2 regions of the Arthrobacter senegalensis genome follow, and region 1 is predicted to be linked to the other one. Evidence: riboswitches for the same ligand, from Rfam matches in the RefSeq annotation. Region 1 holds a riboswitch; the other holds the start of a gene.
What was found. A riboswitch is a leader RNA that binds a small molecule or an ion and turns the genes downstream of it on or off. The one in region 1 is predicted to bind thiamine pyrophosphate.
Positions count from the first base shown of each region.

Region 2: it holds a riboswitch for thiamine pyrophosphate, as region 1 does, so the genes downstream of both, AC5RVG_RS08840 (NtaA/DmoA family FMN-dependent monooxygenase) here and AC5RVG_RS04725 (ECF transporter S component) in region 1, are expected to answer to the same signal.

Region 1 is NZ_JBNHGZ010000001.1:1,006,036-1,021,708, forward strand. Features, by position in the region: gene AC5RVG_RS04715 (energy-coupling factor transporter transmembrane component T family protein) at 1-169, opposite strand, end outside; gene AC5RVG_RS04720 (ABC transporter ATP-binding protein) at 166-1,683, opposite strand; gene AC5RVG_RS04725 (ECF transporter S component) at 1,692-2,312, opposite strand; TPP riboswitch at 2,356-2,488, opposite strand; gene AC5RVG_RS04730 (DUF4235 domain-containing protein) at 2,660-2,920, shown strand; partial or broken gene mnhG (monovalent cation/H(+) antiporter subunit G) at 3,223-3,600, opposite strand; gene AC5RVG_RS04740 (MrpF/PhaF family protein) at 3,590-3,874, opposite strand; gene AC5RVG_RS04745 (Na+/H+ antiporter subunit E) at 3,871-4,431, opposite strand; gene AC5RVG_RS04750 (Na+/H+ antiporter subunit D) at 4,428-6,050, opposite strand; gene AC5RVG_RS04755 (Na(+)/H(+) antiporter subunit C) at 6,047-6,520, opposite strand; gene AC5RVG_RS04760 (Na+/H+ antiporter subunit A) at 6,517-9,519, opposite strand; gene AC5RVG_RS04765 (MFS transporter) at 9,761-11,137, shown strand; gene dcd (dCTP deaminase) at 11,153-11,734, opposite strand; gene AC5RVG_RS04775 (tryptophan 2,3-dioxygenase) at 11,937-12,794, opposite strand; gene AC5RVG_RS04780 (DinB family protein) at 12,887-13,504, opposite strand; gene AC5RVG_RS04785 (DUF1684 domain-containing protein) at 13,556-14,371, opposite strand; gene AC5RVG_RS04790 (extracellular solute-binding protein) at 14,591-15,673, shown strand, end outside.
Region 2 is NZ_JBNHGZ010000002.1:738,647-754,319, forward strand. Features, by position in the region: gene AC5RVG_RS08815 (amino acid permease) at 1-55, opposite strand, end outside; gene AC5RVG_RS08820 (SGNH/GDSL hydrolase family protein) at 315-1,127, opposite strand; gene AC5RVG_RS08825 (hypothetical protein) at 1,298-1,438, shown strand; gene AC5RVG_RS08830 (hypothetical protein) at 1,594-2,661, shown strand; gene AC5RVG_RS08835 (oxidoreductase) at 2,675-3,499, shown strand; gene AC5RVG_RS08840 (NtaA/DmoA family FMN-dependent monooxygenase) at 3,518-4,894, opposite strand; TPP riboswitch at 4,925-5,034, opposite strand; gene scpC (succinyl-CoA:acetate CoA-transferase ScpC) at 5,102-6,622, opposite strand; gene AC5RVG_RS08850 (LysR family transcriptional regulator ArgP) at 6,755-7,654, opposite strand; gene AC5RVG_RS08855 (LysE/ArgO family amino acid transporter) at 7,725-8,345, shown strand; gene AC5RVG_RS08860 (metallophosphoesterase family protein) at 8,368-8,889, shown strand; gene AC5RVG_RS08865 (DUF2795 domain-containing protein) at 8,886-9,080, opposite strand; gene AC5RVG_RS08870 (transglycosylase family protein) at 9,452-10,138, shown strand; gene AC5RVG_RS08875 (long-chain-fatty-acid--CoA ligase) at 10,253-11,944, shown strand; gene AC5RVG_RS08880 (ABC transporter substrate-binding protein) at 12,161-13,147, shown strand; gene AC5RVG_RS08885 (LOG family protein) at 13,260-13,844, opposite strand; gene AC5RVG_RS08890 (DinB family protein) at 13,880-14,419, shown strand; gene AC5RVG_RS08895 (Rv3202a family protein) at 14,515-14,730, opposite strand; gene AC5RVG_RS08900 (MoaD/ThiS family protein) at 14,792-15,094, opposite strand; gene AC5RVG_RS08905 (sialidase family protein) at 15,107-15,673, opposite strand, start outside.

The DNA of each region.
Region 1 (15,673 bases):
GCACGGGCATCAGCAACAGTTCGGCGGCCAGCACCACGGAGGCGCTGACCCAGTCCACACTGAGCATGACCACCACGGTGACCAGGGCGGCGGCGGCCAGCTTCGACACCGGGTTGGCGCGGCTGAACGGGGAGGCGGCCAGCCGTGGGTTCATCAGGTCCATGCTCATGCTGCCCTCCTAAGCGGCTGGGCCGGGCGAACGCCGCCGTCCGCCACCCGGATGACGGCGCCGCCGAGCGCGGCGGTGAAGTCGTCGTCGTGCGTCACCGAGACCACGCTCCGGCCCTCGGCCACCAGCTCGGCCAGCAGCGTGACCAGTTCGGCCCAGGTGTTGGCGTCCTGTCCGAAGGTCGGCTCGTCCAGCATCAGGATGTCCGGGCCGGTGGCCAGCATGGTGGCTACCGACAGCCTGCGTTTCTCGCCGCCCGAGAGGGTGAACGGGTTGGCCTGCAGCAGGCGGGTCAGCCGGAGCCGCTCGGCGATCGTGTCCACGCGCTGCCGGACGGCCGCCTCGGGCAGTTTGGCCACGCGGCGGGGGCCGAATTCCAGTTCGTCGAGCACCGTCCCGGTGAGGAACTGGTGTTCGGGTTCCTGGAAGACGCTGCCGATCCGGGTCACCAACTGCGCGGACTTCCACTTAGCCGGGGACAAGGCGGCACCGCGCTGCAAGGCCGGCGTCGCCGAGAGATCCCCTCCCGCGGGTGCCAGCAGGCCGGCGAGGGTGAGGGCCAGGGTGGATTTGCCGGCACCGTTCGCGCCGGTGACGCTGAGCGCCTGCCCGGCCAACAGGTCCAGGTCCACCCCACGCAGCACCGGCGCGGCTTTCCGGTTCCGCGACACGTCCAGGGCCGCCGCCCGCAGCAACGGCCCGCCCGGGGCGGGCGCCGCGGGCAGCTCCAGCCGCGGGGTATGACCGGGAACCCAGACGCCGGCCTCGATCAGCCGGGTGCGGGTGGCGCCCTCGGCGAGCACCGTGCCCGGCGGCCCGTCGGCCAGCACGCCGCCGCCGGCCGCGAGCACGATCACGCGGTCCACGACGTCCGCCCAGACCGCCACCCGGTGCTCGACCACCACAAGGGTGGCGCCGGTGCGGTCCAGCACACGGGCCACGGCGTCCCGTACTTCCCGCACCCCGGCGGGGTCCAGGTTTGCGGTCGGCTCATCCAGCAGCAGCAGCCCCGGCCGCATGGCCAGGACGGAGGCCAGCGCCAGCCGCTGTTTTTGGCCGCCGGAGAGCGCCGACGTGGGATGGTCCAGCGGGACGGCCAGGCCGACGTCGGCCAGGGATTCGCTGACCCGGTCCCAGATCTGCCCGCGCGGCAGCGACAGGTTCTCCGCCCCGAAGGCCACCTCGTCGCCCACCCGGGCCAGCACCAGCTGGCTCTCCGGATCCTGGAGCACGAGGCCGGCCCGGCCGCGGGCCTCGGAGGGGCGCACCCCCGCCACGCTCAACCGGCCGGTCTCCTCGCCTTCGCCCTCGTCGCCGAGGACGCCGGCCATGGCGTGCAGCAGCGTGGACTTGCCGGCCCCGGAGGCGCCCAGCAGCAGTACCCGTTCGCCCGGGGCGATGCTGAAACTGGCCGCGCGCACCGCCGGATCCTTGCGGCCGGCATGCCGCCAGCCCCACCCCTCGGCGAGAACCGGCACCGGGCCGGGCGCCGCCGTCGTACTCTGCGCTCCCATCAAACGGCTCAGGCGTCTGCCGTGCGTCCCGCGGCGAAGGAGGACAGCGCACCCGTCTTCGCCAGGCCCCTGACCGCCAGCCACGGCAGCAGCCCGGCAATCACGACGCCGGACACGGCGGCGAAGCCCACGTACGCCAGCTGCCACTGGGCGGCCCAGAGCATGTTGTAGAGGATGTTCTCGCTGATGGACAGCGCCAGGCCTGCGCCCAGGCCGGCCAGCAGCGCCACGCCGAGATTGAACCTGCGGTACAGGAAGAGCAGGAAGACGACCTCGGCGCCCAGGCCCTGGATCAGGCCGGAGACCAGGACGGTCATGCCGAAGCTCGTGCCCAGCAGCGCGGAGACAACCGCGGCCAGCATCTCGCAGTAGATGGCGGCGCCGGGCTTGCGGATGATCAGCCCGCCCAGCACGCCCGCCATCAGCCAGCCGCCGGTGTACAGCCCGGCGGAAGGCGGGAAGGCCATGGTCAGGCCCTCGATCAGCGGCCAGCCCGCCGACCAGGCCCAGAAGATGACGCCGACGGCCACGGCGACCACCGAGGCCACGACGATGTCCACTACCCGCCAGCCGTAACGCTGCCTCCGGGCAGGGGTGGGTGTGGCGGGTGCATTCGAAACGGTACTCATTGGAATCCTCCTGGTTGCAGGAGGGGAGGGCGGCCACGCGGCGCGCCCCGAGAACTCGACTCCCTTCGCCGGTACTAACCGGAGCAGGTTCGAGGGTCTGCGGTCTATCCGCACTCTCAGCGTCCCTCCCGGTCTCGGTGTGCACCGGCCGGTCGGACGCTCCCCTGTCGTCACTAGATGCTGTCTGGCAGCACGCACCAGTCTACACTCGCCCGCGGCGGCGCGGCATTCGGGGCGCAGACCCGGGGAAAATGCACGACGGCCTACGGCCCGGGCGGGTGCCGGGCAGTAGGCTGGGAACCGGAACAGCAGTTGAGACGGGGCTGCGGCCCCGGAAGGGAGCGGGCATGAGCGTTGTGTTGAGGCTCTTGGGCACACTGGTGAGTATCGGCGCGGGCTTGGCAGCCAGCCAGTTGCTGGGGATTGTTTGGAAGATGGTCACCGGAAAAGATGCGCCGAAGAGCGACGATGACCTGGAGAACAGCCTGCGGGCGGCGGTAGCCTTCGCCGTGGTGTCCGGCACCGTGGCGCGCGTGATCCAGGTGCTGACCAAGCGCGCCACCGCCAAGGCGGTCATCCGCTACGACAAGACCCGGGAAATGGTCTAAGCGGTCCCTCGAGGATTCCGATGGGGGACGGGCCGCGGGCCCTCTGTTACCGGCCGCCGGCGCCCGCCCGCGCCCCGCGCCCCCTTGGTCGGCGCGTTACCGCCCCCCTTGGTCGGCGCGTTACCTCCCCCTTGGTCCGCAGGTTATGGAGTGCCCGCGGGCCCGGCGCCGCCCCGCTCGGTCCGCCCGGGAACGGCCGCCGCCCCAGCGCTACGCCGTTCCCCCGGCTTCCCGGCGTCCTGCCCCCCGGCCACAGCACGGCTGCCGCCGTCGGCGGCGGCACCGGGACCGGCAAGCGGTGCGTCATCTGAGGACGCCGCGGCGTCTTCCCGTGCCGCCGCCTCCACCACCGCGTCGAGGTCGTCCACGCTGAGGATTTCCTTGCGCAGGTGTTTGGTGCGGTAGCCGGCCCGGCCCACCATATGGGCGGACACCGGAACTGTCAGCAACTGGAACAGCCAGGCTATGAGGAGCACGGGCACCGCCACCCAGCTGCGCAGCTGCAATCCCAGTCCAGTCAGAAGCAGCAGCAGGCCGAAAACCTGGGGCTTCGTGGCCGCATGCATCCGCGAGAGCAGGTCGGGAAACCGCAGCAGGCCGATGGCCGCGGCCAGGGACATCACCGCGCCGGCGATCAGGCAGACGGCGGTCGCGATGTCGAGTATCAGGTCAGTGTTCACGGGGCCGCCCGTCCGTCACGAAACGAGCCACGGCGACCGAGCCGATGAACCCGACAACGCTAATGACGACGACCAGCGTCAGGTTGTTCATGTGGCCGCCGGCGGCCATGTCTACGATGAGTCCGGCGCAGACGATCGCCAGCAGCACGTCTATGGCCAGCAGCCGGTCCAGCAGCGACGGCCCGCGGGCCAGCCGGATCAGCGACAGTACAGCGGCCACGGCCAGCACTGCGCTCACGACGATTTGCGCAACCGGAATGACGTCCCCGTTCACACTGCACCTCCCCTGCCGGTACCTTCGGCCTTGACCATCGCCAGTTCTTCCTTCGTGCCCATCGTCCGGATCAGGCCGGCCTCGATCCGCCGCACCTGTGCGCGAAAACGCTCGGCAGCCTCCTCGGTGGCAACGTCGATCACGTGCAGGTAAAGCGTGGACGTCGAGCGGTCCACGTCCACCACAAAGCTCCCGGGGATCAGCGAAATGGCATGCCCGGTGGCAGTCACCAGGAGATCCGAGTGGCTTCGCAGCCGGACCGCCACCACCGCGTTGCGCAGCGTCGGGCCGCGGGTCAGGGCCAGCCACAGGACTTCGACGCTTGCGACCGCGACCTGCCAGACGAACGTGGCGGCGAAGATTCCCGCGGCCAGCGGATTAAAACGCCCGCTGAGTTCGACCGGCGGCAGGTAGAACAAGTTCACGATGAGCAGCGCGATCAACAGGCCGAAGATCAGGTTGCCCGGGCTGAAATCCTGCCACAGGGAGCCCCAGAGGATGACCAGCCAGGCCAGCAGCGGCAGCTCGACCCAGATGGAGATGCGCGGTTTCCTCATTGGCCCACCTCCTGCATTGCACCCTCACCCAGGACGGCCTCGACGTACGGGGTGCGCTGCAGCATCTCCCGCGCCGCCTGGTCGCTGAGCTCGAACAGGGGCCCGGCGAACACGGTCAGGGCAACGCCCATCGCCACCAGCCCGACCGTCGGCCAGACCATGGGCAGCGGCAGCAGCTGGACGACGCCGCGGCCGGTGAACCGCCCGTGCGGTTTGTTTTCCACGTGGCGGGTGGTCCGCAGCGCGGACCCGTCGGGCTTGGTGGCCACCAGGACCGGGTCCGGGTGCTCGGCGTCTTCGGGGCGGCGCCAGAACACGCGGTTCCAGACCCGTGCCATCGCCAGCAGGGTCAGCAGCGACGTGACCATGCTGCCCGCCACGAGCACCCAGGCGACCTGGGTGCCCAGTTCCACGCCGCCCTGCACCAGGCCGATCTTGCCCAGGAAGCCGGAGAACGGCGGGATGCCGGCCAGGTTCATGGCCGGGACGAAGAACAGGATGGCCAGCAGCGGCGACAGCTTGGCCAGGCCGCCCAGCCGGTCCATGTTCGTGGTTCCGCCGCGTCGTTCGATCAGCCCGGCCACCAGGAACAGGCTGGTCTGCACCGTAATATGGTGCGCCACGTAATAGACCGCCGCGCCGAGCCCCACCACCGAGGACATCGCCAGGCCAAACACCATGTAGCCGATGTGGCTGACCAGTGTGAAAGAGAGCATGCGCTTGATGTCGATCTGGGCCACGGCCCCGAGGATGCCCACCACCATGGTCAGCACGGCCACGATCATCAGGAACGTGTTCAGCCGGTCGCCGGGGAACAGCAGTGTCTCGGTGCGGATCATGGCGTAGACGCCCACCTTGGTGAGCAGGCCGGCGAACACCGCGGTAACCGGTGCCGGCGCCGTCGGATAGGAGTCGGGGAGCCAGAAGGACAGGGGGAATACCGCCGCCTTGATGCCGAAGGCCACCAGCAGCATCAGGTGCAGCGTCATCTGGGTGGCCGGATCCAACTGCCCGAGCTTGATCGCCAGGTCGGCCATGTTGATGGTCCCGGTGGCGGCGTAGATCATCGCGATGGAGACCAGGAACAGCACCGAGGAAATGACGCTGACGACGACGTACGTCACCCCGGCGCGGATCCGGGGGCTGGTGCCGCCCAGCGTCATCAGCACGTAGCTGGCCGTGAGCAGCATTTCGAAGCCGACGTACAGGTTGAACAGGTCGCCGGTCAGGAACGCGTTGGAAACGCCCGCCACCAGGATCAGGTAGGTCGGGTGGAAGATCGAGACCGGGCCTTCTTCGTCGCCGTCGGTCATGCCCTGGCCGGAGGCGTACAGCAGCACCGCCAGGCTAACGGCCGAGGAGACCACCAGCATCAGGGCGGACAGCTCATCCACCACCAGGGTGATGCCAAAGGGGGGAAGCCAGCCGCCGAGGTTCACCGCCTGCGCGCCGTTGGCCCAGGCCGAGGCCAGCATCACGGCTTCCAGTGCCAGCGTTACCGTAAGCGTGATGGCGCCGGTCCGGCGCTGCGCGTTGGGGTGGCGGATCAGCACGAACGCCAGGGCAGCACCCAGCAGCGGCAGGACTACTGCCAGCGGCGCGATGGTGGCGGCGTTCACTGCTTTCTCTCCATCCGTGACCTGGTGGTGGCTGGCGTTTCCTCGGCTTCGTCGGGCGGGACGAACTCGGTGGTCTCGGCCGGGATTTCCGCGTCGTCCTCGGCGTCGAAGGTGGGCTGGTTGGCCACCCGGCGGTCCTCGATGTCGTCCTGGACCTCGTCCTGCCGCCCCAGCACCCAGGAGCGGTAAATGATGGCCAGCATGAAAGCGGTGACGGCGAAGGAGATCACGATGGAGGTCAGGATCAACGCCTGCGGCAGCGGGTCGCTGTAGGCGTCGGCGGGGATGTCGCTGCCGAAAATCGGGGCAAGGCCCGCCGGCCCGCCGGTGCTGAGCAGCAGCAGGTTGGCGCCGTTGGTGATGAGCATGAGGCCGAGCATGACCCGGGTCAGGCTGCGTTCGAGGATCAGGTAGACGCCCACGGCGAACAGCACGCCCATCACCAGCAGCAGCGTCAGGTTCACGGTCACCGGGACACCTCCTCCTCGATCGTTGCGGGCACTTGCAGTTCGGCGGTCTTGCGGCGGCCGTGGGTCCGTTCCTCCGTGCGTTCGTCGATCTCGGCGCCGAAACTGCGCAGCACGTCCAGCACCAGGCCCACCACCACCAGGTAGACCCCGATGTCGAAGATCGTCGACGTGACGAACTTGTGGTCGCCGAAGACCGGGAGGCTGAATTCAAGGATCGCGCTCTGGAAGACCTGGCCGCCCAGGAAGAGCGGGACGACGGCGGTCAGCGCCGCGGCGCCAAGCCCCAGGCCCAGCAGCAGGCCGGCGCTGATGGGCGTGGCTTCGGCCAGTTCGATCCGTCCGCCGGCCAGATAGCGGACGGTCAGCGCGATGCCGGCCAGCAGGCCGCCGGCGAACCCGCCGCCGGGGAGGTTGTGGCCGGTCAACAGCAGGTAGACGGAGAAGATCATCACCGAGTGGAACAGGAGGCGGGTGATCACCTCGAAGATAATGGAGCGGCGTTCCGGCGCCAGGGTGCGGCCGGCCACCAGCCAGGCGTCGCGCGGGACGACGGCGAACTTGCGGGCCGTCGCCAGGGCCGCCGCCTCGCGGTCCGAGTGCGCCACGGTCTCGTAACCGCGCCCCACGGATCCGCTGGCGACGGCGTCCACGGGCTCCGGACGCTTCTCCCCGCGGCTCCGGATGAAGATCAGGCTGGCCACGCCGGTAGCTGCCAGGGCCAGCACGGAAATCTCGCCGAACGTGTCCCAGGCCCGGATGTCCACCAAAATGACGTTGACGATGTTCTTGCCGCCGCCGCCCTCATAGGCCAGCTGCGGCAGGGCCAGGGACACCGGATCGGCCGTGCGTGCCGCCATCGCCGTCATCGCGATCACTATCATCGTGAGGCCGAAAGCGGCGCCGATGATGGCGCGCAGCAGTTTGAAGCGCCCCGGCGTGCGCAGCCACAGTCGCGCCGGCAGGGACCGAAGGGCCAGCACGATGGCCACCAGGGAGACTGTTTCAACCAGCATCTGGGTCAGCGCCAGATCCGGCGCCCCCTGCATGGCGAAGATAAAGGCCAGGCCATAGCCGGCCACCGAGACCATCAGCACCGCCATGAAGCGCTTGTTCGCGCGGATGGCACCCAGCGCTCCTGCCGCCACGATCAGCCCCGCGATGGCCTGCGCCGGGGTATCGAACCACACCACGCTCTCGGGCAGCGGAGCGTCCATCAGGACGATGGCGCTCAGCGGAGTCACGATCGCCACGATCAGGATCACGCACAGGTAAAAGACCAGCGAGCCCCGCTGGGTCCGGCCCGTGACCCAGATGGCCACCTCGTCCAGCACGCCGATGATGCCGCGGTAGATCCGGTCCGCGTCCGGGATGAAGCTGATCCTGGCCTGGAAGGCCGCTATCGGAGTGCGCAGCAGGAACAGGGCGACACCGGCGGCGATGGTGACGGCGGTCAGCCCGAGAGCCGGCGTCACCCCGTGCCACAGCGCCAGGTGCGTGGCTGCGGTGTCCAGGGTGAAGAGACCGGCGTAGGGGGCGACGGCGGCTTCCACCGGGGCTGGCCAGAGCCCGAACACCACGGTGGCTACGGCGAGCACGGCGGGAGCCGCCAGGAAGGCCCACGGAATTGGCTTGAACTCGATGGCCGCGCGGCCGGGTTTGGCCGCGAACCCGCCCCAGACGAAGCGGGCGCTGTAGGCAAAGGTCAGGATGGATCCGGCCACCACGCCGGCCAGGAGCAGGCCCCCCACCCAGCCGGAGACTTCGGCCCGGTGGATGAAGGCTTCGTAGACCGACTCTTTGGCGACGAAGCCCAGCAGGGGCGGCAGGCCCGCCATCGACGCGGCACCGATGACCGCGACCACGAACAGTTTTGGGGCCTTGCGGTACAGGTGCGACAGTTCGCGGATGTCACGCGTTCCGGCCTGGTGGTCGATGATGCCCACCACCAGGAACAGGGTCGCCTTGAAGAAACCGTGGGCCAGCAACAGGCCCATTCCGGCCAGCGCGGCTTCCTGCGAACCGAGCCCGACCACCAGGGTCAGGAAGCCCAGTTGACTGACCGTCCCGTAGGCGAGGATCAGCTTCAGGTCGTTCTGGCGCATGGCCTGCCAGCCGCCCACCAGCATGGTCAGCAGCCCGAGCCCCAGCACGACGCCGTGCCAGTAGTCGGTGCTGGAGAATCCGGGTGACAGCCGCGCCACCAGGTAGATGCCGGCCTTCACCATGGCGGCGGCATGGAGGTAGGCGCTGACCGGGGTCGGCGCCGCCATGGCCGCCGGGAGCCAGAAGTGGAAGGGAACCAACGCGGACTTGCTGATCGCGCCGATGAGTACCAGCAGGATGGCTATGTCGATGATCTGGCCGTGTGCCATCAGCGTTCCGGCTGCCGCGAGGATCTCGGAGATCCGGTAGGTGCCGGCGGTTTGGCCGATCATGAGCAGGCCAACCAGCATGGTCAGCCCGCCGAGGGTGGTAACCATCAGGGCCTGCAACGCGGACCGGCGCGCCGAGAGGCGGTGCCTGGCGTACCCGATCAGCAGGTAGGACAGGACGGTGGTGAGTTCCCAGAAAATGTAGAGCAGGATCAGGTCATCGGCGGTGACCAGGCCGAACATGGCGCCGCTGAAGGCCAGCAGCTGTGCGCCGAAAGGTCCGATGTCCGGATCGTCGGCCTTGAAGTAGCGGGCGCAGTAGAACAGCACCAGGGCGCCGACGCCCAGGATCAGGATGCACAGCACCGCCGCGAGGGTGTCCATCCGAAAGGCCAGTTCCAGCTGCAGGCCCGGGACCCAGGCGAAGACCTCCGACGGCGGGGCGTTCGGAGCGCCGTCCAGCGCCGCCTGGCTGGACCCGGTGTAGTTGTCGAACGTGGCGATCAGCCAGACGAATCCGGCGGCGGGAACCGCGGCGAGGATATAGAACGTTGAGCGGCCGAGCTTCCGGAAAATTAAGGGCGCTATAAAGGCCACCGCAAAAAGCAGGGTGAGCACAATCAGCACGAGGATACTCCGGAACTTCCTTCGGGTTTGCCAAGGATTTAGACGGACAGGGCCAAGGTCCATTCTACCCATGGCATAGACGGCGCGGCGCCCGCCGAGGGCCGCGGACAGCGGCCGGGGAGGCCGCGGACAGCGGCCGGGAAGGCCGCGGCGGGCTCGTGATCCCGCTGTTCGCCAAAGATTCACGCGGCTCCCGGCGCTGCTCAAAGTTCGCAGCAGGCGAAACGGATAGCATCGCGGTATGACTGAGTCGGCCGGCATTCCGGCAACCCACACGGCGGGCGGCGTGGCCGCGGAGCGGTTGAATAAAAAGCACGTCCTGGCCTGGGCCTCCTGGGACTGGGGCTCCGCCGCCTTCAACGCGGTCATGACAACTTTTGTGTTCACCGTCTATCTGACCAGCGATGCCTTCGGCGGCGAGGCCTTCGCGTCCGAAATCCTCGGCTACGGGCTGGCTATCGCCGGGCTGGCCATCGCCCTCCTGGCCCCGGTCACCGGGCAACGCTCCGACACCGGGGGCCGCCGCAGGCTGTGGCTCGGGCTCAACAGCGTCGCCGTCGCGGTACTGACCGGCCTGTGCTTCTTCGTCTTCCCCTCCCCCGGCTTCCTTTTCCTGGGCGTGGGACTCATCGCGCTGGCCAACATCTTCTTCGAGTTCGCGAACGTGAATTACTACGCGATGCTCACCCAGATCTCCACGCCGTCGACCATCGGCAAGGTCAGCGGCTTCGGCTGGGCCATGGGTTACGTCGGCGGGGTCGTGGCGCTGGCCCTGGTGCTGGTCGGGTTTGTCCTGCCCGAAACCGGCTGGTTCGGGGCGACGGCGGAGAACGGGCTGAACATCCGCCTGGTGGCGGTGTTCTGCGCCGTGTGGTTCATGGCCTTCGCGCTGCCGGTACTGTTCGCCGTCCCGGAGATCCCGCGCCAGCCTGCCGCCGCGTCGCTGAGCTTTTTTGCGTCCTACGGGCTGCTCTTCCGCCGCATCAAGGCGATCTTCACCTCCAGCCCGCACACGATTTTCTTCCTGATCGCCAGCGCCATCTTCCGCGACGGGCTCGCGGCGGTGTTCACCTTCGGCGGGGTGATCGCCGCCGGCACCTTCGGCTTCTCGCTCAGCCAAGTAATTGTCTTCGCCATCGCGGGAAACGTCGTCGCAGCGGTCGGCGCGGTCGCGGGCGGGGTCTTGGACGACCGCATCGGCCCGAAGAACGTCATCGTGGGGGCGCTGGTCGGGCTGATCGTCGCCGCCGTCGCCATTTTCGCGCTGGGCCCGGGCAACCACGTGTTCCTGGGCAACGCCTGGACCGGCGACACCACGTTCTGGGTCTTCGGCCTGCTGCTGTGCCTGTTCGTGGGGCCGGCCCAGTCGTCGTCCCGGGCCTACCTGGCCCGGCTCGCGCCGCGCGGCGAGGAGGGCGAATTCTTCGGCCTCTACGCCACCACCGGGCGCGCCGTCAGCTTCCTGGCCCCGTCCCTGTTTGCGCTGTCCATCACCGTCTTCGGCGAACAGCGCCACGGCATCCTGGGCATCCTCGTCGTGCTGGTCGCCGGCTTGCTGGCGCTGCTGCCGGTCAAGACACCGGCACGGATCCAGCGCGCCAGTACGCCCCGCGCCTGAGACGCCCGGCCAGGGTCAGCGTTCGATGACGGTGCGGTGGAAGTTCTGGTAGCTGCGCGAAGCCGTGGGGCCGCGCTGGCCCTGGTAGCGGTTGCCGTATACGCCCGAACCATACGGATGCTCCGCCGGCGAGGACAACCGGAAGAAGCACAGCTGGCCGATCTTGGAGCCCGGCCAGAGCATGATCGGCAGCGTCGCCATATTGGAGAGTTCCAGCGTCACGTGCCCGGAGAAACCGGGATCGATGAACCCTGCGGTCGAGTGGGTCAGCAGGCCAAGCCGCCCCAGCGAGGACTTGCCCTCCAGCCGGGCCGCGATGTCATGGGGCAGCGTCACGGTCTCGTACGTGGAGCCGAGCACGAATTCGCCGGGATGCAGGACGAACGGTTCCTCGGGGTTCACTTCCACCAGCCGGGTCAGCTCCGGCTGCTCCAACTCCGGGTCGATGTGGGCGTACTTATGGTTGTCGAACAGCCGGAAGAACCGGTCAAGCCGCACGTCCACGCTTGAGGGCTGGATCATGTCCGGCTGGAACGGATCCAGGACGATGCGTTGGGAGTCCAGTTCGGCACGTATATCGCGGTCGGAGATCAGCACCCTTCAAAAATACACGGGACCGGCGCTCTCCCCCGACGCATGACGCGGCCTCCGCCCGGGCACTTGCACCGGGCCTCTGGTCGGAACGGTGTCAGCGGTGCGACGATTGAACCAGGCGGGCCGCAGCTCTCTCGGTGGCGGCCACCGGGCCGCTGTCGGCGGGGGAACGAACGGCCTCCGCCGGCAGCTTAGAAGCCGGCGGTCAGGCCTTGCCGATTTCCGTGCGCACCGCGTACAGCTCCGGGAAGAAGGTGAGCTCCAGCGCCCGGCGAAGGAAGCCGGCGCCGGAGGAGCCGCCGGTGCCATGCTTCATCCCAATGGTCCGCTCCACCGTCTTCAGGTGCCGGAAGCGCCAGAGCTGGAAGTTGTCCTCCAGGTCCACCAGTTCTTCGCAGGCCTCATAGACGTCCCAGTTCGCGCCGGCATTCTCGTAGACCGCCTTGAACGTCCCCACCAGTTCCTGGTTGAACTCGTGGGCCTCGGTCACGTCACGGTCCAGCAGCTCCGCCGGAACCGGGTAGCCGTGCCGGTGCAGGTAAGCCAGGAATTCGTCGTACACGCTGCTTTGTTCCAACAGCTCGCCCAGCATGGCCTGGGCGGCCGGATCGTCCGCAAAGACGGCCAGCATGCCCTTGTTCTTGTTGCCCAGCAGGAACTCCACGGCACGGTACTGGTAGGACTGGAAGCCCGACGCCGCACCCAAATCGCCCCGGAATTCGGCGTATTCGGAAGGCGTCAGCGTGGCCAGCACGGACCATTGCTCGGTCAGCGAGCGCTGGATGTGCTTAATCCGGGCGATGCCTTTCATGGCGAACCGCAAGTCGTCGTCGCGCAGCTTCTGCCGGACGGTGCGCAGCTCGTGCAGCACCAGCTTCAACCACAGCTCGGACGTCTGGTGCTGAATGATGAACAGCATCTCGTCGTGGTGCTCCGGGCGGCTGACCGGGTGCTGGGCGGAGAGCAACTGGCCCAGGGACAGGTAGGAGCCATAGCTCATCTTGTCCGAGAAATCAGTCTCGATGTCGTCCTCGAGACGTCGGGTGTTCTTGTCTACGGTCATGGCGGCTTCCGTCGGTCCTCCTGCCTCGTTGCAGGCCTGCTACCAGCCTACGGCCCCGGCGCCGCGAATGCTCCGCAGCCGCGCTGGGGTCCTCAGCCGCGGACCGAGGAGTCCCACCGCCACTTCCGGCCGCGGGTTTCGGGCGTCCTGCCGCTGGCGTGGAGCAGATCCTGCCAAGGATCGCCGGTGCGCCGTGCGGCCGGAAAGATGCGGTTCAGCACCCGTCTCAACACGGCTTCGTCAGGCCGGTAGCCGACCCCGTGGACGGCCAGTATGTCGAATCCGTGCAACACGGCTTCGGCGATGCCCATCGCCGCGAAACCGGAGGCGTCCGAGGTCCCGGCCGGATGGTAACCGCGGTGGGTGCCGGTGGCCGTGGCCGTCACCGCGTACAGCAGTCCCGCGGCGGCATCGAAACAACCGACGATGCCGGCCGTTCCCGTGGCAGGGTCGGGCCAGAACAGGATCTGCGGCCCGCCCGGGCGCCAGGGCGGCGGGTCCAGCAGCGCCACGTAGCCGTCCCGCGGCGGGTTCCGCCCCGACAGCTGCAGGGCGTAGAACGCGAAGTCGTCCATGATGTGGGCCACCGTCTCGCGGCAGCTCCACTCCAGCTCCAGCGCGGGGTCGTCCCAGGCATCGTCAGGGAGCTCCGCCAAGCGGCCGGCCAGGTCATCGGTGATGGTGCGGAAGTCTCCCGCCGTTGGGTCCATCCACTGATCCTGCCGCAGAGGAGCGGCAAGCGCCACCGTTCCCGGCGATGCTCAGCCCATGCGGCGCTCCCCGGCCTCCACCGGTGCCGCAATAATGTTGCCCTCCACCGGCATCGGGCAGGTGCCGAACGCGGTAAAGGCGCTGGGGAAGTTGGTGGCCCGGTTGAAATCGATCAGCACCGTGCCGTCGGGGCCGGGACGGCGGGTCACCACGGAACGCCAGCCGGCGGTGCTGTCTCCGTTGGTTTCGTCGTGGAAGTTCAGGGACAGGGCGCCCAGTTTCTCTTGCTCCGCCACCAAGGTATGGACGGTTCCGCCCAATTCGAAGCTGACCGTGCCGACGGCGGTGGCGATGCCTCCCACCGCCGGGTTCGAGGTGGCTATCTGCAGCGCGAGGGGCTCCGGATACGCCTGGAACCGGCCGGCCACCACCAGGTCCGGGTTGTAATCGAACACCGGGACCCCGGCGAAGTCCCGCCGCTTGGGCGAGTCGTTGTCCCGCGTCCGGATGGCGTACCGGTCGCCCCGGACGGCCAATTCGACGGCGACGCTGCCGCGGCGCACCCAGAGCAGCGACTCCTCGTTTCCCAGGGATGCCGTCAAGGTGCCGGTAGCCGGCTCCCCGCTGTCTGCCCGATACAGGCCGTCCTCGGCGCTCGCCGTCAACGAGGCGTGGCCGCCGCCGGATGCCGGCCCGTTGGCGCTCCACAGGCCGGTGATCTTTTCCAGCCGCGCGGGCTCGGCCGGCAGCCACTGCAGCGAGGTGAGCGTGAGCCAGCCGTGCTCCGCTGCCAGCGCCTGGTTCCGGTTGTCCCTGAACCGGAGCCAGCTTTCCCGCCGGCGGGTCTCGTCGCGTGGAGTGGTCATGCTCGCCGTCCCTCAAATCAATTGCCGGGCACTCCGGCAGTACGGGGCACAACGTGCCGCCCGCCGTGCGGTATTCCCCGGCCCGCAGTCCCTGACCTCCGCCGAACCATGGCGCATTCGCCTGCAGGAGAATACGCTCTATTTCACAAGGCTGCGTGGCACAAAGCGCAACGGAAGCCGGGCGGCCAGTGCGTCTACCAGAATGGGAGGCTCATGCCGATGCCCAAGGACGAAAACCGGCGGCGCCACCGGCGCGCGACAGCCCGCGTGGGGGCGGCGGTGACGCTGGCTCTGGGAGCCACGCTGCTGGCGGGCTGCAGCCCCGAGGATGGAACTCCCACCCTGACCTGGTACATCAACCCCGACGACGGGGGGCAGGCGACGATCGCGGAACTGTGCACCGATCAGGCGGACGGCGCGTACCGGATCGAGACGTCGCTGCTGCCCAATGACGCGGCCTCCCAGCGGGAGCAGCTTGCCCGGCGCCTTGCGGCCGGCGATTCGTCGTTGGACATCATGAGCCTGGACCCGCCGTTCATCCCCGAACTGGCCGAGCCCGGGTTCCTGGCGCCGGTCCCGGACGATGTTGCGGAGCGCACCACGCAGAACGTGGTGGAAGGCGCGCTCGCGGGGGCCACGTGGAAAGACGAGCTGGTCGCCGTCCCGTTCTGGGCCAACACCCAACTGCTGTGGTACCGGAAGTCGGTGGCCGAAGCCGCCGGCCTGGACATGACGCAGCCGGTCACGTGGCAGCAGCTGATGGATGCCGCGGCCGAGCAGGAGAAGTTCCTGGGCGTCCAGGGCCAGCGCGGCGAGTCCATGACCGTGTGGCTGAACGCGTTGGTCGAGTCGGCGGGCGGTCAGATCCTGGAGAACCCCGAGGCGGACGCCGATCAGATAGAGCTGGGGCTGGCCAGCGATCCCGGGACGGCTGCGGCGGAGGTCATCTCGACCATCGGCCGGGAGGGGCTGGGCGGCCCGGGGCTGCCGACCCAGGACGAGAACAACTCCATGATCCTGTTCCAGGGCGACGAGGGCTCGTTCATGGTCAACTGGCCGTTCGTCTGGCCGGCCACGAACACCGCCGCGGAAGAAGGCACGGTGGACCCCTCGCTGATCGAGGACATCGGCTGGACCCTGTACCCGCAGATGAACGAAACCGACCCCGCCGCTCCGCCGCTGGGCGGCATCAATCTGGGCGTCGGCGCCGCGAGCGAGCATCCCGACCTGGCCTACGCGGCCATCGAGTGCATCGTCACCCCGGAGAACCAGGCCGAGTACTTTATCACCAACGGCAACCCG
Region 2 (15,673 bases), on a different contig from region 1:
CGGGTGTGGGCGCGACATCACTGTCGTCTGTATGCGTGGGGGAGCTGAGTCCCATTGTGCCTCCGGAAGGTAGCAGCGGTGGTTCAGCTTTCCGGGCGGGCCCGCCGGAAAGGACGGTGATCAAGCTAACACGCGCAGAAAATGAGTCATCAAGCAGGGCGGATGTTGCTGACAAGAACTTCAAAATCTTACGAGTAGCGGCGTCCCCGCACGAAAAGCAGCAGAGTTGCTAACCCAGCCGCGCTTTTGGGTAGATGTCTCTTGGGCATCTGGTACGGGGCCGTGCTGGGGTGCCCGGTGGCTGACATGCAGGTTCAGCGGTGTCCCTGGAAGGCCTGCCATGTCAGCTCGGCCAGGGCGGCCTGGCCGGCCGGGCCGGGGTGGAAGTAGTCCAGGGTGCTGATCTCGTCGGCGGAGAACTTGTAGGCGTACACGGCGCCCCGGTCCCAGTGACAGTTCCCGTACCGTGCACACGTCTCCGCGAGGATCTCATTGAAGGCCCGCTCGCGGGCAACCACTTCCTGCCGCTGGTCCTCGGTGACCGCTGCGCCGAGCATGGACGGGCAGGTTCCGGCGGCCGCCCAGACGCGACTGGCCTCCTGATCGGTGCGCAGAACGGACCACAGGCGATGAAGGTCGGGAATGCTGCTGACGTAAATGCGGGCCTGCGGCAGCCCGCGGTGCAGCGCCTCGAGGGCAGCCGCGACGTGCCTGGCGAAATCGGCGGTGGACGTCATCGCTGATGCCGACGAGGCACACAGGTCGTTGGCCCCGATGAGCAGGGTGATGTAGTCCGCCTTCTGGGCCACGGCCATGGACGCCTGTCCAGGAAGATCTGCCGCCTTGGCGCCGCTTGCCGAGTCGTTGAAGTTGTTGTTGTTGATCTGGGGGTGCAGCGCCGCCAGCCGCTCGTAGTGGCTGCGGATGTCGTCGGACCGCCCGTCGCCGGTTGACCAGGACTTGGCCGGGTAGTTGCCGGGCCGGCAGCAGGCGTTTGCGGCCTGGGTAATTGAATCTCCGAGTCCCGCAATAGCGCTTGGATACGATCGCGGGGCGACGGATCCAGGCACAGCAAGCAGCGCCAACAGCATCAGCGGCAGGATCAGGAACCGGACGGTGCTGCCCACGGAACCTTCTCCATGTCGACGACTCTAATCACCGACAGCAACTGTCGCCATAGCCCGAGGACGATACGTGAACCCTCCCGAGCGTCATGGATGCCCGGCAGGAGCGGCACCAAGCAGCAGGTGGCGCGTGTCTTGGTCCGGGGAGCGTCCGGTCGACGTAGGCTCGAGTCATGGATGGCGAAGTGACCGAGTTGGAAGGGCAAACCACCATCAATGAACTGCTGGACGAGCCGGTCGGCGTTTCACACATCCAGATGACCCTGCCGATCTATGTCCAGCTCCGGGCGGGCGAGTTCCGCCGTCTTTCCTGAACGCTCCGGCGCAGGTTCACCCCTCTGCCCGGCGGCCGCGCCGGCGATGCTTTTCCGAAGCGCCTCGCTACACTGACGGCATCGACGGTGATCGGGGGACGGGCGCGGTGAAGCGGAAGCGGCGGCAGGGAAGCCGGGGCCGGAGGCTTGGGCCGGTGATGGCGGCAGTGCTGACGGCGGGCACCCTGGCGGCCTGCGGGCAGCTGCCGGGAGATCCGGGGGAACCAGCACGGCCCGAGGCCGAGTTGGTTGACGCCGTCGATTGCACAACAGCACAGCACATGGTCGAACCAAGGAATCCGTCCGTACCTCCGCCGCCGGCGGTCGGCGGCGTGCCCGAAGCCTTCGCGCCGGTCGACGTCATCCGCTGTGATGCCCTGGCGATGGCAACCGTCGAGGACGAGGACGGCCTGTGGTCGGCGGTCACGGAAGAGCGGCTCACCGGAAACATTGACGCGCTGCTCACTGCGCTGGCGCAGCCCAGCGACGGACCCAGGGCGAACCTGGTCTGCACCGCCGACATGGAAATGGTCCCCGATCTGTGGTTGGTGGATGCGGCCGGCAAGGCCATGCGGGCCGCCTGGCCGACGGATTCCTGCGGCAAGACGAAACCCGGGGTCCGCGAGGTCCTGGCGGGCATGACCGTGATCGAGTCCACCCGGCACCGGCTGGAACTGATCCAGCCGAGGGCGGCACTGGATGCCGGTTGCCCCGCCGAGTGGGGCTTCAAGGCGATGCCGGGAGTGACTGAGCTGGCGCCGTTCGAGCAGCCGGGAGCGGAGCAGCCGCGCGGCAGCGGCGAGGGCGTGCCAGGTTCCCCCGGCCTCTTGCCACGCGCCGGCGAGGTCGACGCCTTGAGGATCTGCGAGTACCGGACCGCGCCGGTGCCGGCCGCAGAGGATGAACTGCCCGCCGACGCGCAGCCGGACCTGAATTTTGGCGTCATCCGGATCGTGTCGGGGATTTTTTCCAAGGGCAGGAGCCTGGAGGGCACGGCAAAGGACGCCCTCCTGAACGCGGCCGCACAGGATCCGGATGCTGGCGAATGCGCCGACGACGCAACGGAGTTTGCGGTGCTCTGGCCGCTCGCTGAGGGGCAGGGCGCCGGTGCTCCGCTGACGGTGGAACTCGACGGTTGCCGGCGGCTCTTCGCGCCCGACGGCGCCGGCCGGACGTTGCCGGACGAGGCGCGCACCGCCGTCGTCATGGCTTTGGAAAAGTGAGGCGGGCTTGATGATGACGGACAAAGTCGCCCTGGTTACCGGAGCGTCCTCCGGGATCGGGGAACACACCTGCCGGGAACTGGCACGCGGCGGCTTCACCGTCTATGCGGCCGCGCGCCGGGTGGAGAGGATGCGCCCGTTGGAAGAGCACGGGGTGCGCGTCCTCGAGATGGACCTGGCCGACGACGCGTCGATGGTGCGCGGGGTGGAGCACATCCTGTCGGAGCAGGGACGGCTGGACGTGCTGGTCAACAATGCCGGGTACGCCTCCTACGGCGCCATCGAGAACGTGCCGCTGGAGGACGCCCGGCAGCAGTTCGAAGTGAACCTGTTCGGGCTGGGGCGGCTCATCCAGCTGGCGGTCCCGGCCATGCGGGCCCAGGGTACCGGGCGGATCATCAACGTCTCCTCGATCGGCGGCGTGTTCTACGAACCCCTCGGCGGCTGGTACCACGCGGCCAAATTCGCGGTCGAGGGTTTGTCGGACTGTCTTCGAGTGGAGCTCAGGCCCTTCGGCATCGACGTGGTGATCGTCGAGCCCGGGCCGATCCTGACCGAGTGGGACGCCATCGCGGTGGAGAGCCTGCAGCAGAGTTCCGAAGGCACGGCCTACGCGCCGCAGGCAGAGAGCGTGGCGCGGGCGATTGCCGGGGCGTACACGGAACGCACGGGAACGCGGCCGGACGTTGTGGGCCGGCGCATCGCCCGGGTGGCGGCCGCTCGGCGCACGCGCAGCCGGTACCCGGTCGGCAGGGGCGCGCGGACGATCATGGGCGCCCGCCGGCTGCTGCCCGACCGGGTCTTCGACGCCGTGCTCGCCCGGATCTACCAGCGCTGAGCCGGAGCGGAAGGGCTGCTAAGACGCGACGGAGCGGCTGCCTTTCGGGGAGGCTCCCAGGTGATCGCGCAGGGTGTGTCCCGAATAGGCGGTCCGGAACCGGCCCCGGGCCTGCAGTTCCGGCACCACGCCGTTGACGAAGTCTTCGAGCGAGGACGGGTAGAGGGCCGACATGATCACGAAACCGTCCGCCGCCTTAGAGTCGTAGAGTTCGCACAAGTAGTCGGCGATGTCCGCCGGATCGCCCACGGGCTGGGGTTTCAGCTGGTTCATGGCTTGCGCCAGCGCCAGCTCGCGGACGGTCATGGATTCCCGGCGGGCTGCGGCCAGGAGCATCTGTTCAAAACCCTCGCTGCCCGTGGCCCCGCGATGGGCCAGCAGCAACTCCTCGGCGCTGCCGTCCGGCGTCAGGTCCTCCCGGGCCGCGTGGAGGAGCCGGCCCAACTTCGTCAGGACGTCCTCCTCGTCAAGCGCCGCCTCCAGGCCACGCAGCGCCCGGCGGGCGGCGGCCGGCGTGGCGCCGGTGATCGGCTGGACCGCCGGGAGTACGGCCAGCTGATCCGGATTCCGTCCGGCGGCCGCAGCGCGGGCCCGCAGTTCGGTCCGCACCGCGCGCATTGCGTCCGGGGTGTCGGCGACGGCGAACACGACCTCGGCCCAGCGGGCGGCGAACTCCATGCCGCGCGGGGAGGATCCGGCCTGCATGAGCACCGGCCGTCCCTGCGGGCTGCGCGGCAGGGTGATCGGACCGCGGCTCAGCGGACGGTCGTCGTCGCCGTCGCGCCGGGGCCGTTCGGGTATCCGGCGGACGCGCTCCGGATCCGCAAACCGGCGTCCCGAGGCATCCAGTGTCAGTGCCCCGGGTTCCCAGGTTTCCCACAGGTCCACCACGGCTTGGACGACGTCGTCGGCCCGGTCGTAACGCTCCGACTTGGGCGGGATGGCGGCCAGGCCGAAGTTGGCGGCCTCGGCGTCGGTGGTGGACGTGACGATGTTCCAGGCGACCCGGCCGCCGGAGAGGTGATCCAGCGAGAGCAGCTTCCGGGCGATCGTGTAGGCCGGGGTGAAGGTCGTGGAGATGGTGGCGGCCAGGCCCAGGTGCTTGGTCGCGCCGGCGACCAGCGACAGGGTGACCAAGGGGTCGAGATAGATGGCGCCCTTGCCGCCGGTGACCAGCGTGGTGGCGTAGTCGCCCGTGTTGTCCTCCGGGACGGCCAGCGCGTCGGGCAGGAACAGCATGTCGAAGCAGCCTCGTTCCAGCGTCCGGCCCAGATCGAGGTAAAACTCCGCGCTCAGCCAGTCCCGCCGGGAGAGCGGATGCCGCCAGTTCTCCGAATACTGGCTGGTCGGCGGGTTGACCATCGCCACCAGGTGCATGCCGTCGGATGTCTGCATTGTCGCGCCCTTCTGTTGAGTGAGCAGGGCACGGGTGTGAGGGTTGCTCCCTGCGCTGGCATGATCCAGATCAGGTTCAACGGTCGAAACTTGAGAAGCTTCCTCTCAGCCCGGCTCACCGGACTCCCGTGTACAAGCCAGCAGCCTACCGTCAGCCGCACCGGGCGGCGAAAGGCCGAAGGCACGACGGCGTCATACTCCCGGCCGTTACTGCCGTGCGGGGAGCATGCTGCCGGTCTCCACGAAGCGCTGGTGCCAGGACAAGGCCTCGCCGAGCAGGTGCGGGGTGTGCTTGCCGAAGCTGTCCCGGCAGGCCCGGTCGAAGTAGTCCTGGAGCATGGGCCGGTAATCCGGATGCGCGCAGGTCTCGATGATCTTGCGCGCCCGCTGCTTCGGGGCGAGCCCGCGCAGGTCGGCCAGACCCTGCTCGGTGATCACGATCATCGTGTCGTGCTCGGTGTGGTCGACGTGGCTGGCCATCGGCACGATGCTGGACACCTTCCCGCCCTTGGCCATGCTGGGGGACATGAACACGGACAGGTAGCTGTTCCGGGCGAAGTCGCCGGAACCGCCGATGCCGTTCATGACCTTGGTGCCGGCCACGTGGGTGGAGTTGACGTTGCCGTAGATGTCCGCCTCGATCATGCCGTTGAGCGAGATGCAGCCCAGCCGGCGGACCAGCTCGGGGTGGTTGGAAATCTCCTGGGTGCGCAGGATGATGCGCTCGCGGTAGTAGTCGACGTTGGCATTGAACTCCTCCAGGCCCGTGCGGCTGAGCGAGAAGGACGTGGCGGAGGCCATGCGCAGCACGCCCTCCTTGAGCAGCTGCAGCATGCCGTCCTGGATGACCTCGGTGTAGGCGGTCAGGCCGCGGTAGCCGCCGGCCGCCAGGCCTTCCAGCACGGCGTTGGGGATATTGCCGACGCCGGACTGCAGCGGCAGCAGCTGCTCGGTCAGGCGCCCGCGCCGGACCTCGTGGTCCAGGAAGTCCAGCAGGTGGCCGGCGATCTGCTGCGACGCGTCGTCGGGCGGGTTGAAGGGGGAGTTCCGGTCGGGCGCGTCGGTATGCACGACGGCCACGATCTTGTCCGGATCCACCTGCAGGTAGGGTTCGCCGATCCGGTCATCGGGATGCTCGAGCGGGATGGGCCTGCGCTCCGGCGGCAGGGCGGTGCCGTAGTAGACGTCGTGCATGCCCTCGAGACCCACCGGCTGTGCGTTGTTGATCTCCACGATGACCTGGCTGGCCTGCCGGAGCCAGGTCATGTTGTTGCCCACCGAGGTGGACGGGATCAGCCGTCCGTCCTCGAGGATGCCCACCGCCTCGACCACGGCCAGGTCCACGTCGCCGAAAAACCCGAACCAGGTGTGCTGGGCGACGTGGCTGAGGTGCATGTCGATGTAGTCCAGCTCGCCGGCATTGATCCGTTCGCGCAGCGCCGGGTCCGACTGGTAGGGCAGGCGCAGCTGCATCCCGTCGACCTTGGCGAGGGCGCCGTCGAGCTCAGGGGCCGTCGAAGCGCCGGTGAGTACGCGGATCTTGAACTGCTCCCCGGCCGCGTGCGCGGTTTCCATCCGTGCCGCGAGCGCCTGCGGCACCGCCTTCGGATAACCGGCGCCGGTGAAGCCGCTCATGGCCACGGTCATGCCGGGTTTGATCAGTTCTGCCGCCTGCTCCGCGCTCATCACGCGCTCGAGCAGGCGGGCGTTGCGAATGCGGTCTTGCATCGTGCCCCTTCGTCTGGATCTCCCCCTCCACTGTAGGGGCCGGGCACGGGTGCCGGGGTTCGGGGCGGAGAAAACGGCTCCCCCTGGCGGCGGGCGGAGGCGCCGCGCGCCGCGGGATTTCCGGGCGCTGAGCTAGCGCTGCCGCAGCTGCTCCTGGGCGGTCTGCCGAACGCAGGCAGTCAGTTCGTCCAGCACCGGCGAGCTGATTTTCCAGCGCTGCCAGTACAACGGCACGTCCACCGGCAGGTCGGGGGCCAGTTCGTGCAGCGTCCCGGTGCGGACGTCAGCCAGGCACTGTTGCTCCGGCAGCAGGGCCCAGCCGAAGCCCAGCCGGACCGCCGAGGCAAACTCCGCCGAGGCGGGCAGATAATGGCGCGGCGCCGCCAGCGCAGCGCCGGTCAGTTCCCGGTAGAAGAGCTCCTGCAGGTCGTCCTTGCGGTCAAAATCGAGCACGGGTGCGGCCGCCAGCCACGCCGGGTCGGCGTGTCCGGTCCCGGCGGGACGCCAGTGAGCCAGGTAGGCCGGGCTGGCCACCGCCCGGTAGCGCAGCGCGCCGAGCGCCTCCACCGAGCAGCTCTGGACCGGTTCCGGCGTCGCCGTCACCGCGGCCGTCACCCGTCCGGCCCGCAGCAGGGAGGTCGAATGCTGCTCGTCTTCGCGGTGGACTTCGAAAAACACCCCGCGGTCGCGCGGCATGCGGGCCAGCGCGCCCAGGAACCAGGTGGCCAGCGAATCGGCGTTGACCACCAGCGGCAGGGCCACGCCGTCACCGTCGCCGCCGAGTTCGCGCTGCGCGTCGGCCTGCAGGACCCGCACCTGCCGCGCCAGCCGCAGGACCACCTCTCCGGCCGCCGTCGGCCGCACCGGAGCGGTGCGCTGCAACAGGACCTGCCCGGCCGCGCGCTCCATGGACTTGATCCGTTGGGACACGGCCGAGGGTGTCACGTGGAGCGCGCGGGAGGCGGCATCGAAGCTGCCCTCCTGGACGACGACGGCGAAGGTCGCCAGATGGTCGAACTGGAACGGCTGCATAAGCCAAGCTTACGTAACTGAAGTTTCTTTAGCTGTACTGATGCGCGCGTTGTCAGTAGCGTCGACTGTTGTGACTACCGCTATCGCTCCCGCCGTCTTGCTGGGCCTGGGAACCGGGCTGGCCCTGATCGTCGCCATCGGCGCGCAAAACGCCTTCGTGCTGCGCCAGGGCATCCGCGGCGAGCACATCGGCGTCGTCGTTCTCATCTGCGCGGTGTCCGATGCACTGTTGATCACCGCCGGGATTGCCGGCATCGGCGCCGTGATCGAGGCCGCCCCGGCGGTGGTGGACGTCATCCGGCTGGGCGGGGCGGCGTTCCTGCTGGCCTACGCGGTGTTCGCCGCCAAACGGGCGATCAGGCCGGGCGTGCTGACCGCCTCGGCCAATCGCTCCGGCGGGGGACTGGCCGCAACGGCTGCCACGGCGCTGGCCCTGACCTGGCTGAACCCGCACGTGTATCTGGACACGGTGCTGCTGCTCGGTTCCATCGCCAACACCCAGGGGCCGGAACTGCGCTGGTATTTCGGCGCCGGGGCCGTGGCGGGCAGCCTCATCTGGTTCGGCGCCCTCGGCTTCGGCGCCCGGCTGCTGCGTCCCTTCTTCGCCCGGCCCGGCTCCTGGCGCCTGCTCGACGGGCTGATCGCCGTGGTCATGCTGGCGCTCGGGCTGCGCATGGCCGTCGGCCTCTGATCCGATATGCGAGGATGCCGGTATGCCCACCTCCTTGCTGCTGCTGGCGGACACACACGTGCCGAAGCGGGCGCGGCACCTTCCGGACCAGGTGTGGGACGCGGTGGAGGCGGCCGACGTCGTCTTCCACGCCGGCGATTGGGTCACCGCCGGGCTGCTCAACGACCTGGAAGAGCGGAGCCGTCGGCTGGTCGGTGTGTACGGCAACAACGACGGCGACGACCTGCGCGCGCGACTGCCGGAGATTGCCCGGGCGACCATCGCCGGGGTCCGGTTCGCCATGGTGCACGAAACCGGGGCGGCAAAGGGGCGCGAACAGCGCTGCCAGGCTCGCTTCCCCGATGCCGACGTGCTGGTGTTTGGCCACAGCCACATCCCGTGGGACACCACGTCGCCCGGCGGCCTGCGGCTGCTGAACCCGGGGTCGCCGACGGACCGCCGCCGTCAGCCGGTCTGCACGTATATGACCGCGACGGCCGACGGCGGCCGGCTCCTCGACGTCGAGTTGGTGCCGGTGGACAGGACTGCTGGCCGAGGGCGTTAGTTGCCGGCTACCGCTTTGCTGACCTCGGCCGGGCTTTCGTACTGCTTGTCGGGGAGATTCTTGAGCGCCGAGAGGACGTCGTCCCCGGCCCCGGATTGTTCCGCGTTCTTCACCAGGTCGGCGGCGGATGCCGGGTAGTCCACGCCGCCCAGCGCCTTCTGGATGTCAATGGGACTGGGATTCTCTGCCATGGGAAAACCTTCCGATCGAATAGGAATCCCCACGCTACGTCCTGGGCCGGGCACTGGGAAGAGCCCGAAGGGGCCGGGGTGCACCTAGCCGTGATTCGGGCCGCGGCGCGCACCGACACACTGTTACTAGATCACGGTTTTGCAACGTTGGTTACTTTACGGTAACGTGCAGTTCGTGCGCGGGTCAGATGACCGCGCCAGGGGATGCCGGAACTTCCGGCGCGATCTACCCATGGAATGCCCGGACGCTGCCCACGCCTTTCGCCGTCAGAATGGCAGACGTCCACATGACCTCGATTTTGCGAGTGGCTGACGGCGGTGCGGAGACGTTCGGGGACGGACTGAGCATAAGGCGGCCGAACCGGAGCATTGTGAATCCAAATAAAAACCTGAACCTTAGCCGTGCCCTGCGTGGCGGCCTCGCCGCCGTCGCCCTTACCGGAGCCAGCGTTGCGCTGGTCGGACCGGCCGCGAACGCGGCCGACGGGGCAACCTGGGACGCCTTGGCCCAGTGTGAGTCCGGCGGCGACTGGAACATCAACACCGGCAACGGCTACTCCGGCGGCCTGCAGTTCGCCCCGGGCACGTGGGCGGCTAACGGCGGCAGCGGTTCTGCCGCCGACGCAAGCCGCGCCGAGCAGATTGCCGTGGCCGAGAACGTCCTGGACAGCCAGGGGTGGGGCGCCTGGCCCGCCTGCTCGTCCAAGCTGGGACTGGCCGGCGGCGGCGGAGGGTCGCAGGTGAGCAGCCAGTCGGCCCAGATCCAGCAGGCACCCGTCCAGCAGGCACCGGTCGCCCAGGCGCCGGTCCAGCAGGCGCCGGTCCAGCAGGCACCGGTCGCCCAGGCTCCGGCCCCGGCACCGGCCGCACCCGCGGTCCAGGCACCGGCGGTCAGCGGCGAAACCTACACCGTGCAGCCCGGCGACACCCTGGGCAAGATCGCCCAGTCCCTGGGCCTTCAGGGCGGATGGCAGGAGTTGTTCGCCGCCAATGCGGACACCGTTTCCGATCCGAACCTGATCTTCGTGGACCAGGTTCTGCAGCTGCCCGCGCAGTAATCCGGCATGCATCGCAGCGCCCCGTTCTCCGTGAGGAGGGCGGGGCGCTGCTGGTTGGGCCCAAAAGACGCGCCCTAGACTGGTAGCAACCGAGTGAGAGGACGTGTCGCTGCTGTGTCCACCGTTGAGAATCGCCCGTGGCTGCAGAACTACCAGCCAGGCGTGCCGGCCGAGATCGATGTACCGACCGAATCCCTGTCGCACATGCTGGAAGACTCGGTCCGCCGGTTCCGGAGGAAGACGGCCCTCGACTTTTTCGGCGCCACGACCAGCTATCGCGAGCTGGGCCGGCAGATCGACCGGGCGGCGGAAGGCCTGCGCCGGCTTGGCGTAGGCCCGGGCAGCCGCGTGGCCTTGATCCTGCCGAACTGCCCCCAGCACGTGGTGGCCTTCTACGCCGTGCTGCGCCTGGGCGCCGTCGTCGTCGAACATAATCCGCTGTACACCGAGCGCGAACTCCGCCACCAGTTCGAGGACCACGGGGCGACGGTTGCCATTGTCTGGAACAACGTGGTGGCCAAGGTGCAGGCGTTTCCGCCGGACATCGAGGTCAAGGCGATCGTGTCAGTTGACCTCACCGGTGCGATGCCCCGGGCCAAGCGCCTGGCCCTGCGACTGCCCGTCCCGGCGGCCAGGACCGCGCGGAAGGCGCTGACCACGCGGGTTAAGGGAACCGTGACGTGGGAGAGGCTGCTGCAGGCCAGGCCGCTGAAGAAGTCGCACCCCCGGCCGGCGGTGACCGACCTGGCGGCCATCCAGTACACCTCCGGCACCACCGGCAAACCCAAGGGCGCCATGCTCTCGCACCGGAACCTGCGGGCCAACGCGGAGCAGGGCCGCGCGTGGATGCACGGCGTGGCCGAGGGCAAGGAGGTCATGTACGCGATCCTGCCGATGTTCCATGCCTTCGGGATGACACTGCACCTGACGTTCGGGGTGCTCATCGGCGCGCGGGTGGTCCTGTTTCCCAAGTTTGACGTGGATCTGGTGCTGGCAGCGGCGAAGAAGACCCCGCCCACCATCTTCTGCGCGGTGCCGCCCATCTACGAGCGGACCGCCCGGGAGGCCAGGAAGCGCCGGGCGGATTTGGGGTCCGTGCGGTTCGCCATCTCGGGTGCCATGAACCTGCCGCAGGCCACCGTGGACCTGTGGGAGGACACCGCCGGCGGCCTGCTGGTGGAGGGTTACGGGATGACGGAGACATCGCCGGTGGCCCTGGGCAACCCGTTCGCGCCGACGCGGCAGAACGGCACGATCGGTGTCCCGTTCCCCAGCACGGAGATGCGGGTGGTTGACCCGGAGGACCCGGCGCGCGACGTCGCGCCGGGACAGCCGGGCGAACTGCTGATCCGCGGCCCGCAGGTCTTCCAGGGATACTGGGGCAAGCCGGAGCAAACGGCGGAGGTCCTGCTCGACGGCGGCTGGGTGCGCACCGGCGACATCGTCACCGTGGACGGGCAGCACAACGTCCGCATCGTCGACCGGGTCAAGGAACTGATCATCACCGGCGGCTTCAACGTGTCGCCGTCCGAAGTCGAAGACGCCCTCCGCTCACACCCGGACGTGATGGAGGCGGCCGCGGTCGGCCTTCCGCGCCCGGAGGGCGGCGAGGAGGTGGCGGCCGCCGTCGTGCTGCGCCCCGAAGGCACGGTCCGGCTGGATGAACAGGGGTTGCGGGACTACTGCCGCGGCCGGCTGGCCGCGTACAAGGTCCCGCGCCGGATCGTTGCGGTGGAGGAGCTGCCCACGTCGATTTTGGGCAAGGTGCTGCGCAAGCAGGTCAAGGCGCAACTCGCCGCCCGGTGAGGGCGCGTCACGTGCGGTTCCGGCAGCAGAGTGGGTGACGCGGACAGAGGGTGGCGGCGCCAACAAAGTGGGTGACGCGTCACATTTCGTCCGCGCTGCAGGCACCCGGTGTGAGCCGTGACATAGTGGTCCCCGGTGGCAGCGCAATGGCCGCGCTCTCCGGTTGGGGGAGACCGCGGGCGCTGTCACTTGATTTTTTCGAACTGAGGAAGTGACATGAAGCGAACATTCCTGACGCTGCTGGCCGGTGTCTCCGCGCTTGGCCTGGCGGCTTGTGGATCCGGATCGCCCAGCGGCGGAGGCAACGAGGCCGGCGGGAACGAATCCGCCGGCGCCGGCGACCTGACCAAGGTGACCGTCGGCGTGATCCCGATCGTGGACACCGCCCCGCTGTGGCTCGGTGACTCGAAGGGCTTCTTCGAAGAAGAGGGCCTGGACCTGGACATCCAGAACGTCGCCGGCGGCGCGGCCGCCATCCCCGCCGTGGTCAGCGGTGGCTTCGACTTCGCCTTCGGCAACGTCGTCTCGGTCATGGTGGCCAACGACAAGGGCCTGGACATCCAGCTGGTGGCCAACGGCAACTCCACCTCGGGCGACACCAAGCACGATTTCGGCGGTGTAGTGGTGAAGGGCGATTCGGACATCAAGTCGCCCAAGGACCTGGCCGGCAAGACCGTGTCCGTGAATACCCTCTCCAACATCGGTGACACCACCATCCGCAGCGTGATCGAGGCCGACGGCGGCGACCCCGAGAGCGTGAAGTTCGTCGAGATCGGCTTCCCGGACGCCCCGGCCGCGCTGGCCAACGGTCAGGTGGACGCAGCGTGGATCCTGGACCCGTTCCTGTCCCAGTCCGTCGAGGACGGCGGCCGCGTGGTCTCCTACAACTTCGCCGACTTCGACAAGAACCTGGACATTTCCGGCTACTTCGCCACCGGCGAGACGGTCTCCGGCGATCCGGAGCTGGTCAAGAAGTTCCAGGCCGCGATGAACCGCTCGCTGGAGTACGCGCAGGAGAACCCGGACGAGGTCCGCGAGATCGTGGGCACCTACACCAAGATCGACGAAGACTCCCGCGCGGAGATGGCCCTGCCGACCTTCCGCAAGGACTTCAACATGGAGGCGGCGCAGAAGCTCGCCGACGCGGCCCTGAAGTACGGCACCCTGCAGAAGCCGGCAGAGCTGGACAAGTTCTTCCCGTAGGCCTCAAAGCCTCACACGGTACGACGGCGGGCCCTCCCCGCCGTCCGCTGCCACCGACAGCGCCTCTCCCGGACGGGAGGGGCGCTGTCCGCGTCCGCCACGAATCGGACTGCTAGATGCGGCTGCGCTCGCCGGGATCCCGCCACTTGCGCACCGGCGGCGTCCAGCCCTCGATGGCATCCAGCAGCTCGGCGGCGGAGCCGGCCACGATGACCGCATCCCGATAGTCCTGCTTGAGGAAGCCGCCGGCGACCAGGCCGTCGATGGTCGCCAGCAACTGGTCCCAGAAGCCGTTGATGTTCAGGAAGGCCACCGGCTTCTCATGGATCCCGAGCTGAAGCCACGTCCAGGCCTCGAAAATCTCCTCCAGCGTTCCGATGCCGCCCGGCAGCGCCACGAAGGCGTCGGCCAGGTCCGCCATCATTTGTTTCCGCTCGTGCATGGAGTCCACCACGTGCAGGGTGCTCAGCCCGAGGTGCCCCACTTCGGTCTTGTCCAACGACACCGGGATCACGCCCACCACGTCGCCGCCGGCTGCCACCGCGCTGTCCGCGACGACGCCCATCAGGCCCACCTGCCCGCCGCCGTACACGATCCCGATCCCACGGGAAGCCAGTTCCGTGGCGAACCGCTCCGCCTCCCGCGCGTAGATGTCGTCCCTGCCGCTGGCCGATCCGGTGAAAACTGCAAGTCGCATGCGGCCATTATTCCGTGCCGCTAGACTCGCTGACCATGAGCGACGTGGACGAGCAAGGCCGCACCGACCCTCCGCTGGCGGCGGGGGAGGCGGAGACACTGCTGGGTTTCCTGGAGTTCCACCGCGCCACCCTCGAATGGAAATGCGCGGGTCTGGGCGCGGAAGGACTGGCCGCCACCCTGGAGCCGTCCCGCATGACCCTGGGCGGCATGCTCAAGCACCTGGCGTTCGTGGAGGACTACTGGTTCTCCCACCGCTTGCACGGGCAGGAACCGCAGCCACCCTGGGACACAGTGGACTGGAAGGCCAGCCCGGACTGGGACTGGCAGTCCGCGGGCGACAACACGCCGGAACAGCTCCGCCGGATGTGGCAAACAGCCGTGGCACGCTCCCGCTCCCTGACCGCCGAAGCCCTGGCCGACGGGGGCCTGGACGGGACCGGCTCGGCGACCGGGTCCACTACCGGGGTTCCCAGCCTCCGGTGGATCCTGGTCCACATGATCGAGGAGTACTCGCGGCACAACGGGCATGCCGACCTGCTGCGCGAGGCAGTGGACGGACTGGTCGGGGAGTAGCGGGCGGCACGGCACGTGGCGCTGCCCCTGGCTGATTCCCCGCACGTTGCCAACTCGTCCTTGGGTTGGACTCCCGCGTCCCGAGCGGACCGGTCCTACTCGGCTTCCCCGCGCGGATACTCGTCGTCCTCGTCGGACTTGACCGGTTCCAGCTGCTCCTGCAGGTCCGCCTCGTTCGCCTCCCAGGTGGAGGTCATCGCCGGCGATGCTTCGTGTTCCAGGTCGTCACTGCGGACTGGAAGGGCCTGTTCCTGCACGTCCGCCTCGTTGGCTTCCGTGATCTCTGCTTCGTGCTGGCTGTTGCTGGTCATCGGGTCCCTCCTCCAAGTTGCGGCGGCTATTGGTACACCATTGTCGGCTTAATCGTGGATCCTATCCACCGGCGACGGACTGGATAATCAGCAGTTCCTGCCCGGGTGCGACCAGCGTCGCCGGTCCCTGCAGCGTGCGGATGTCCTCGCCGTCGAGATACAGGTTGACGTAGCGGCGGATGGCACCGGTTTCGTTGCGGACCCGGCGGTTGAAGACCGGGTAATCGCCGGCCAAGGCGTCCAGGATCTCCGCCACGGATTGCGGACCGGAGGCCGGCACGGTCAGTTCGCGCTGCTCGCCGGTCACCTTGGCCAGCAGGCTGGGCACGACGACGGTGACCGCTTTTTCTGCCACACCCACCATAGGGATCCCTCCTTACAGGGTGGCCGCGCGGACGCACAGGACGTCCGGCAGCCCCGAGGCCACTTCCACGAAGACTTCGCCCTCGTCGGCACTGGCGTACACCGAGCCGCCGCGCGTGCCGAAGTAGACGCCGGCCGGATCGCCGGTGTCCGCGGCGGCGGCGTCGCGCAGCACCACGTTGTAATCCTGGTCCGGCAGCCCGGTGGCGAAACGCGCCCAGGTGGCGCCGCCGTCGTCGGTCCGGTGCACGGCGAGATGCCCGTCCGGTGGAATCCGCTCGCCGTCGGCCTTGATCGGGACCACCCAGGCGGTCCGGGACCTGCGCGGATGGGTGAGCATGACGAAGCCGAAGTCGGTGGGCAGCCCGTCGGCAATGGACTGCCAGTTGTCGCCGGAATCGTCCGAGCGGTAGACGCCGTGGTGGTTCTGTGCGAAGAGCGTGGACGGATCTGCGGCATCCCGCGCGATCTTGTGGACGCACTGGCCCACCTCGGGATTCGGATCGGGCATGAAGTAGGCGCTGATGCCGTGGTTGCGTGCCTGCCAGCTGGCGCCGCCGTCGGTGGTCCGGTACACGCC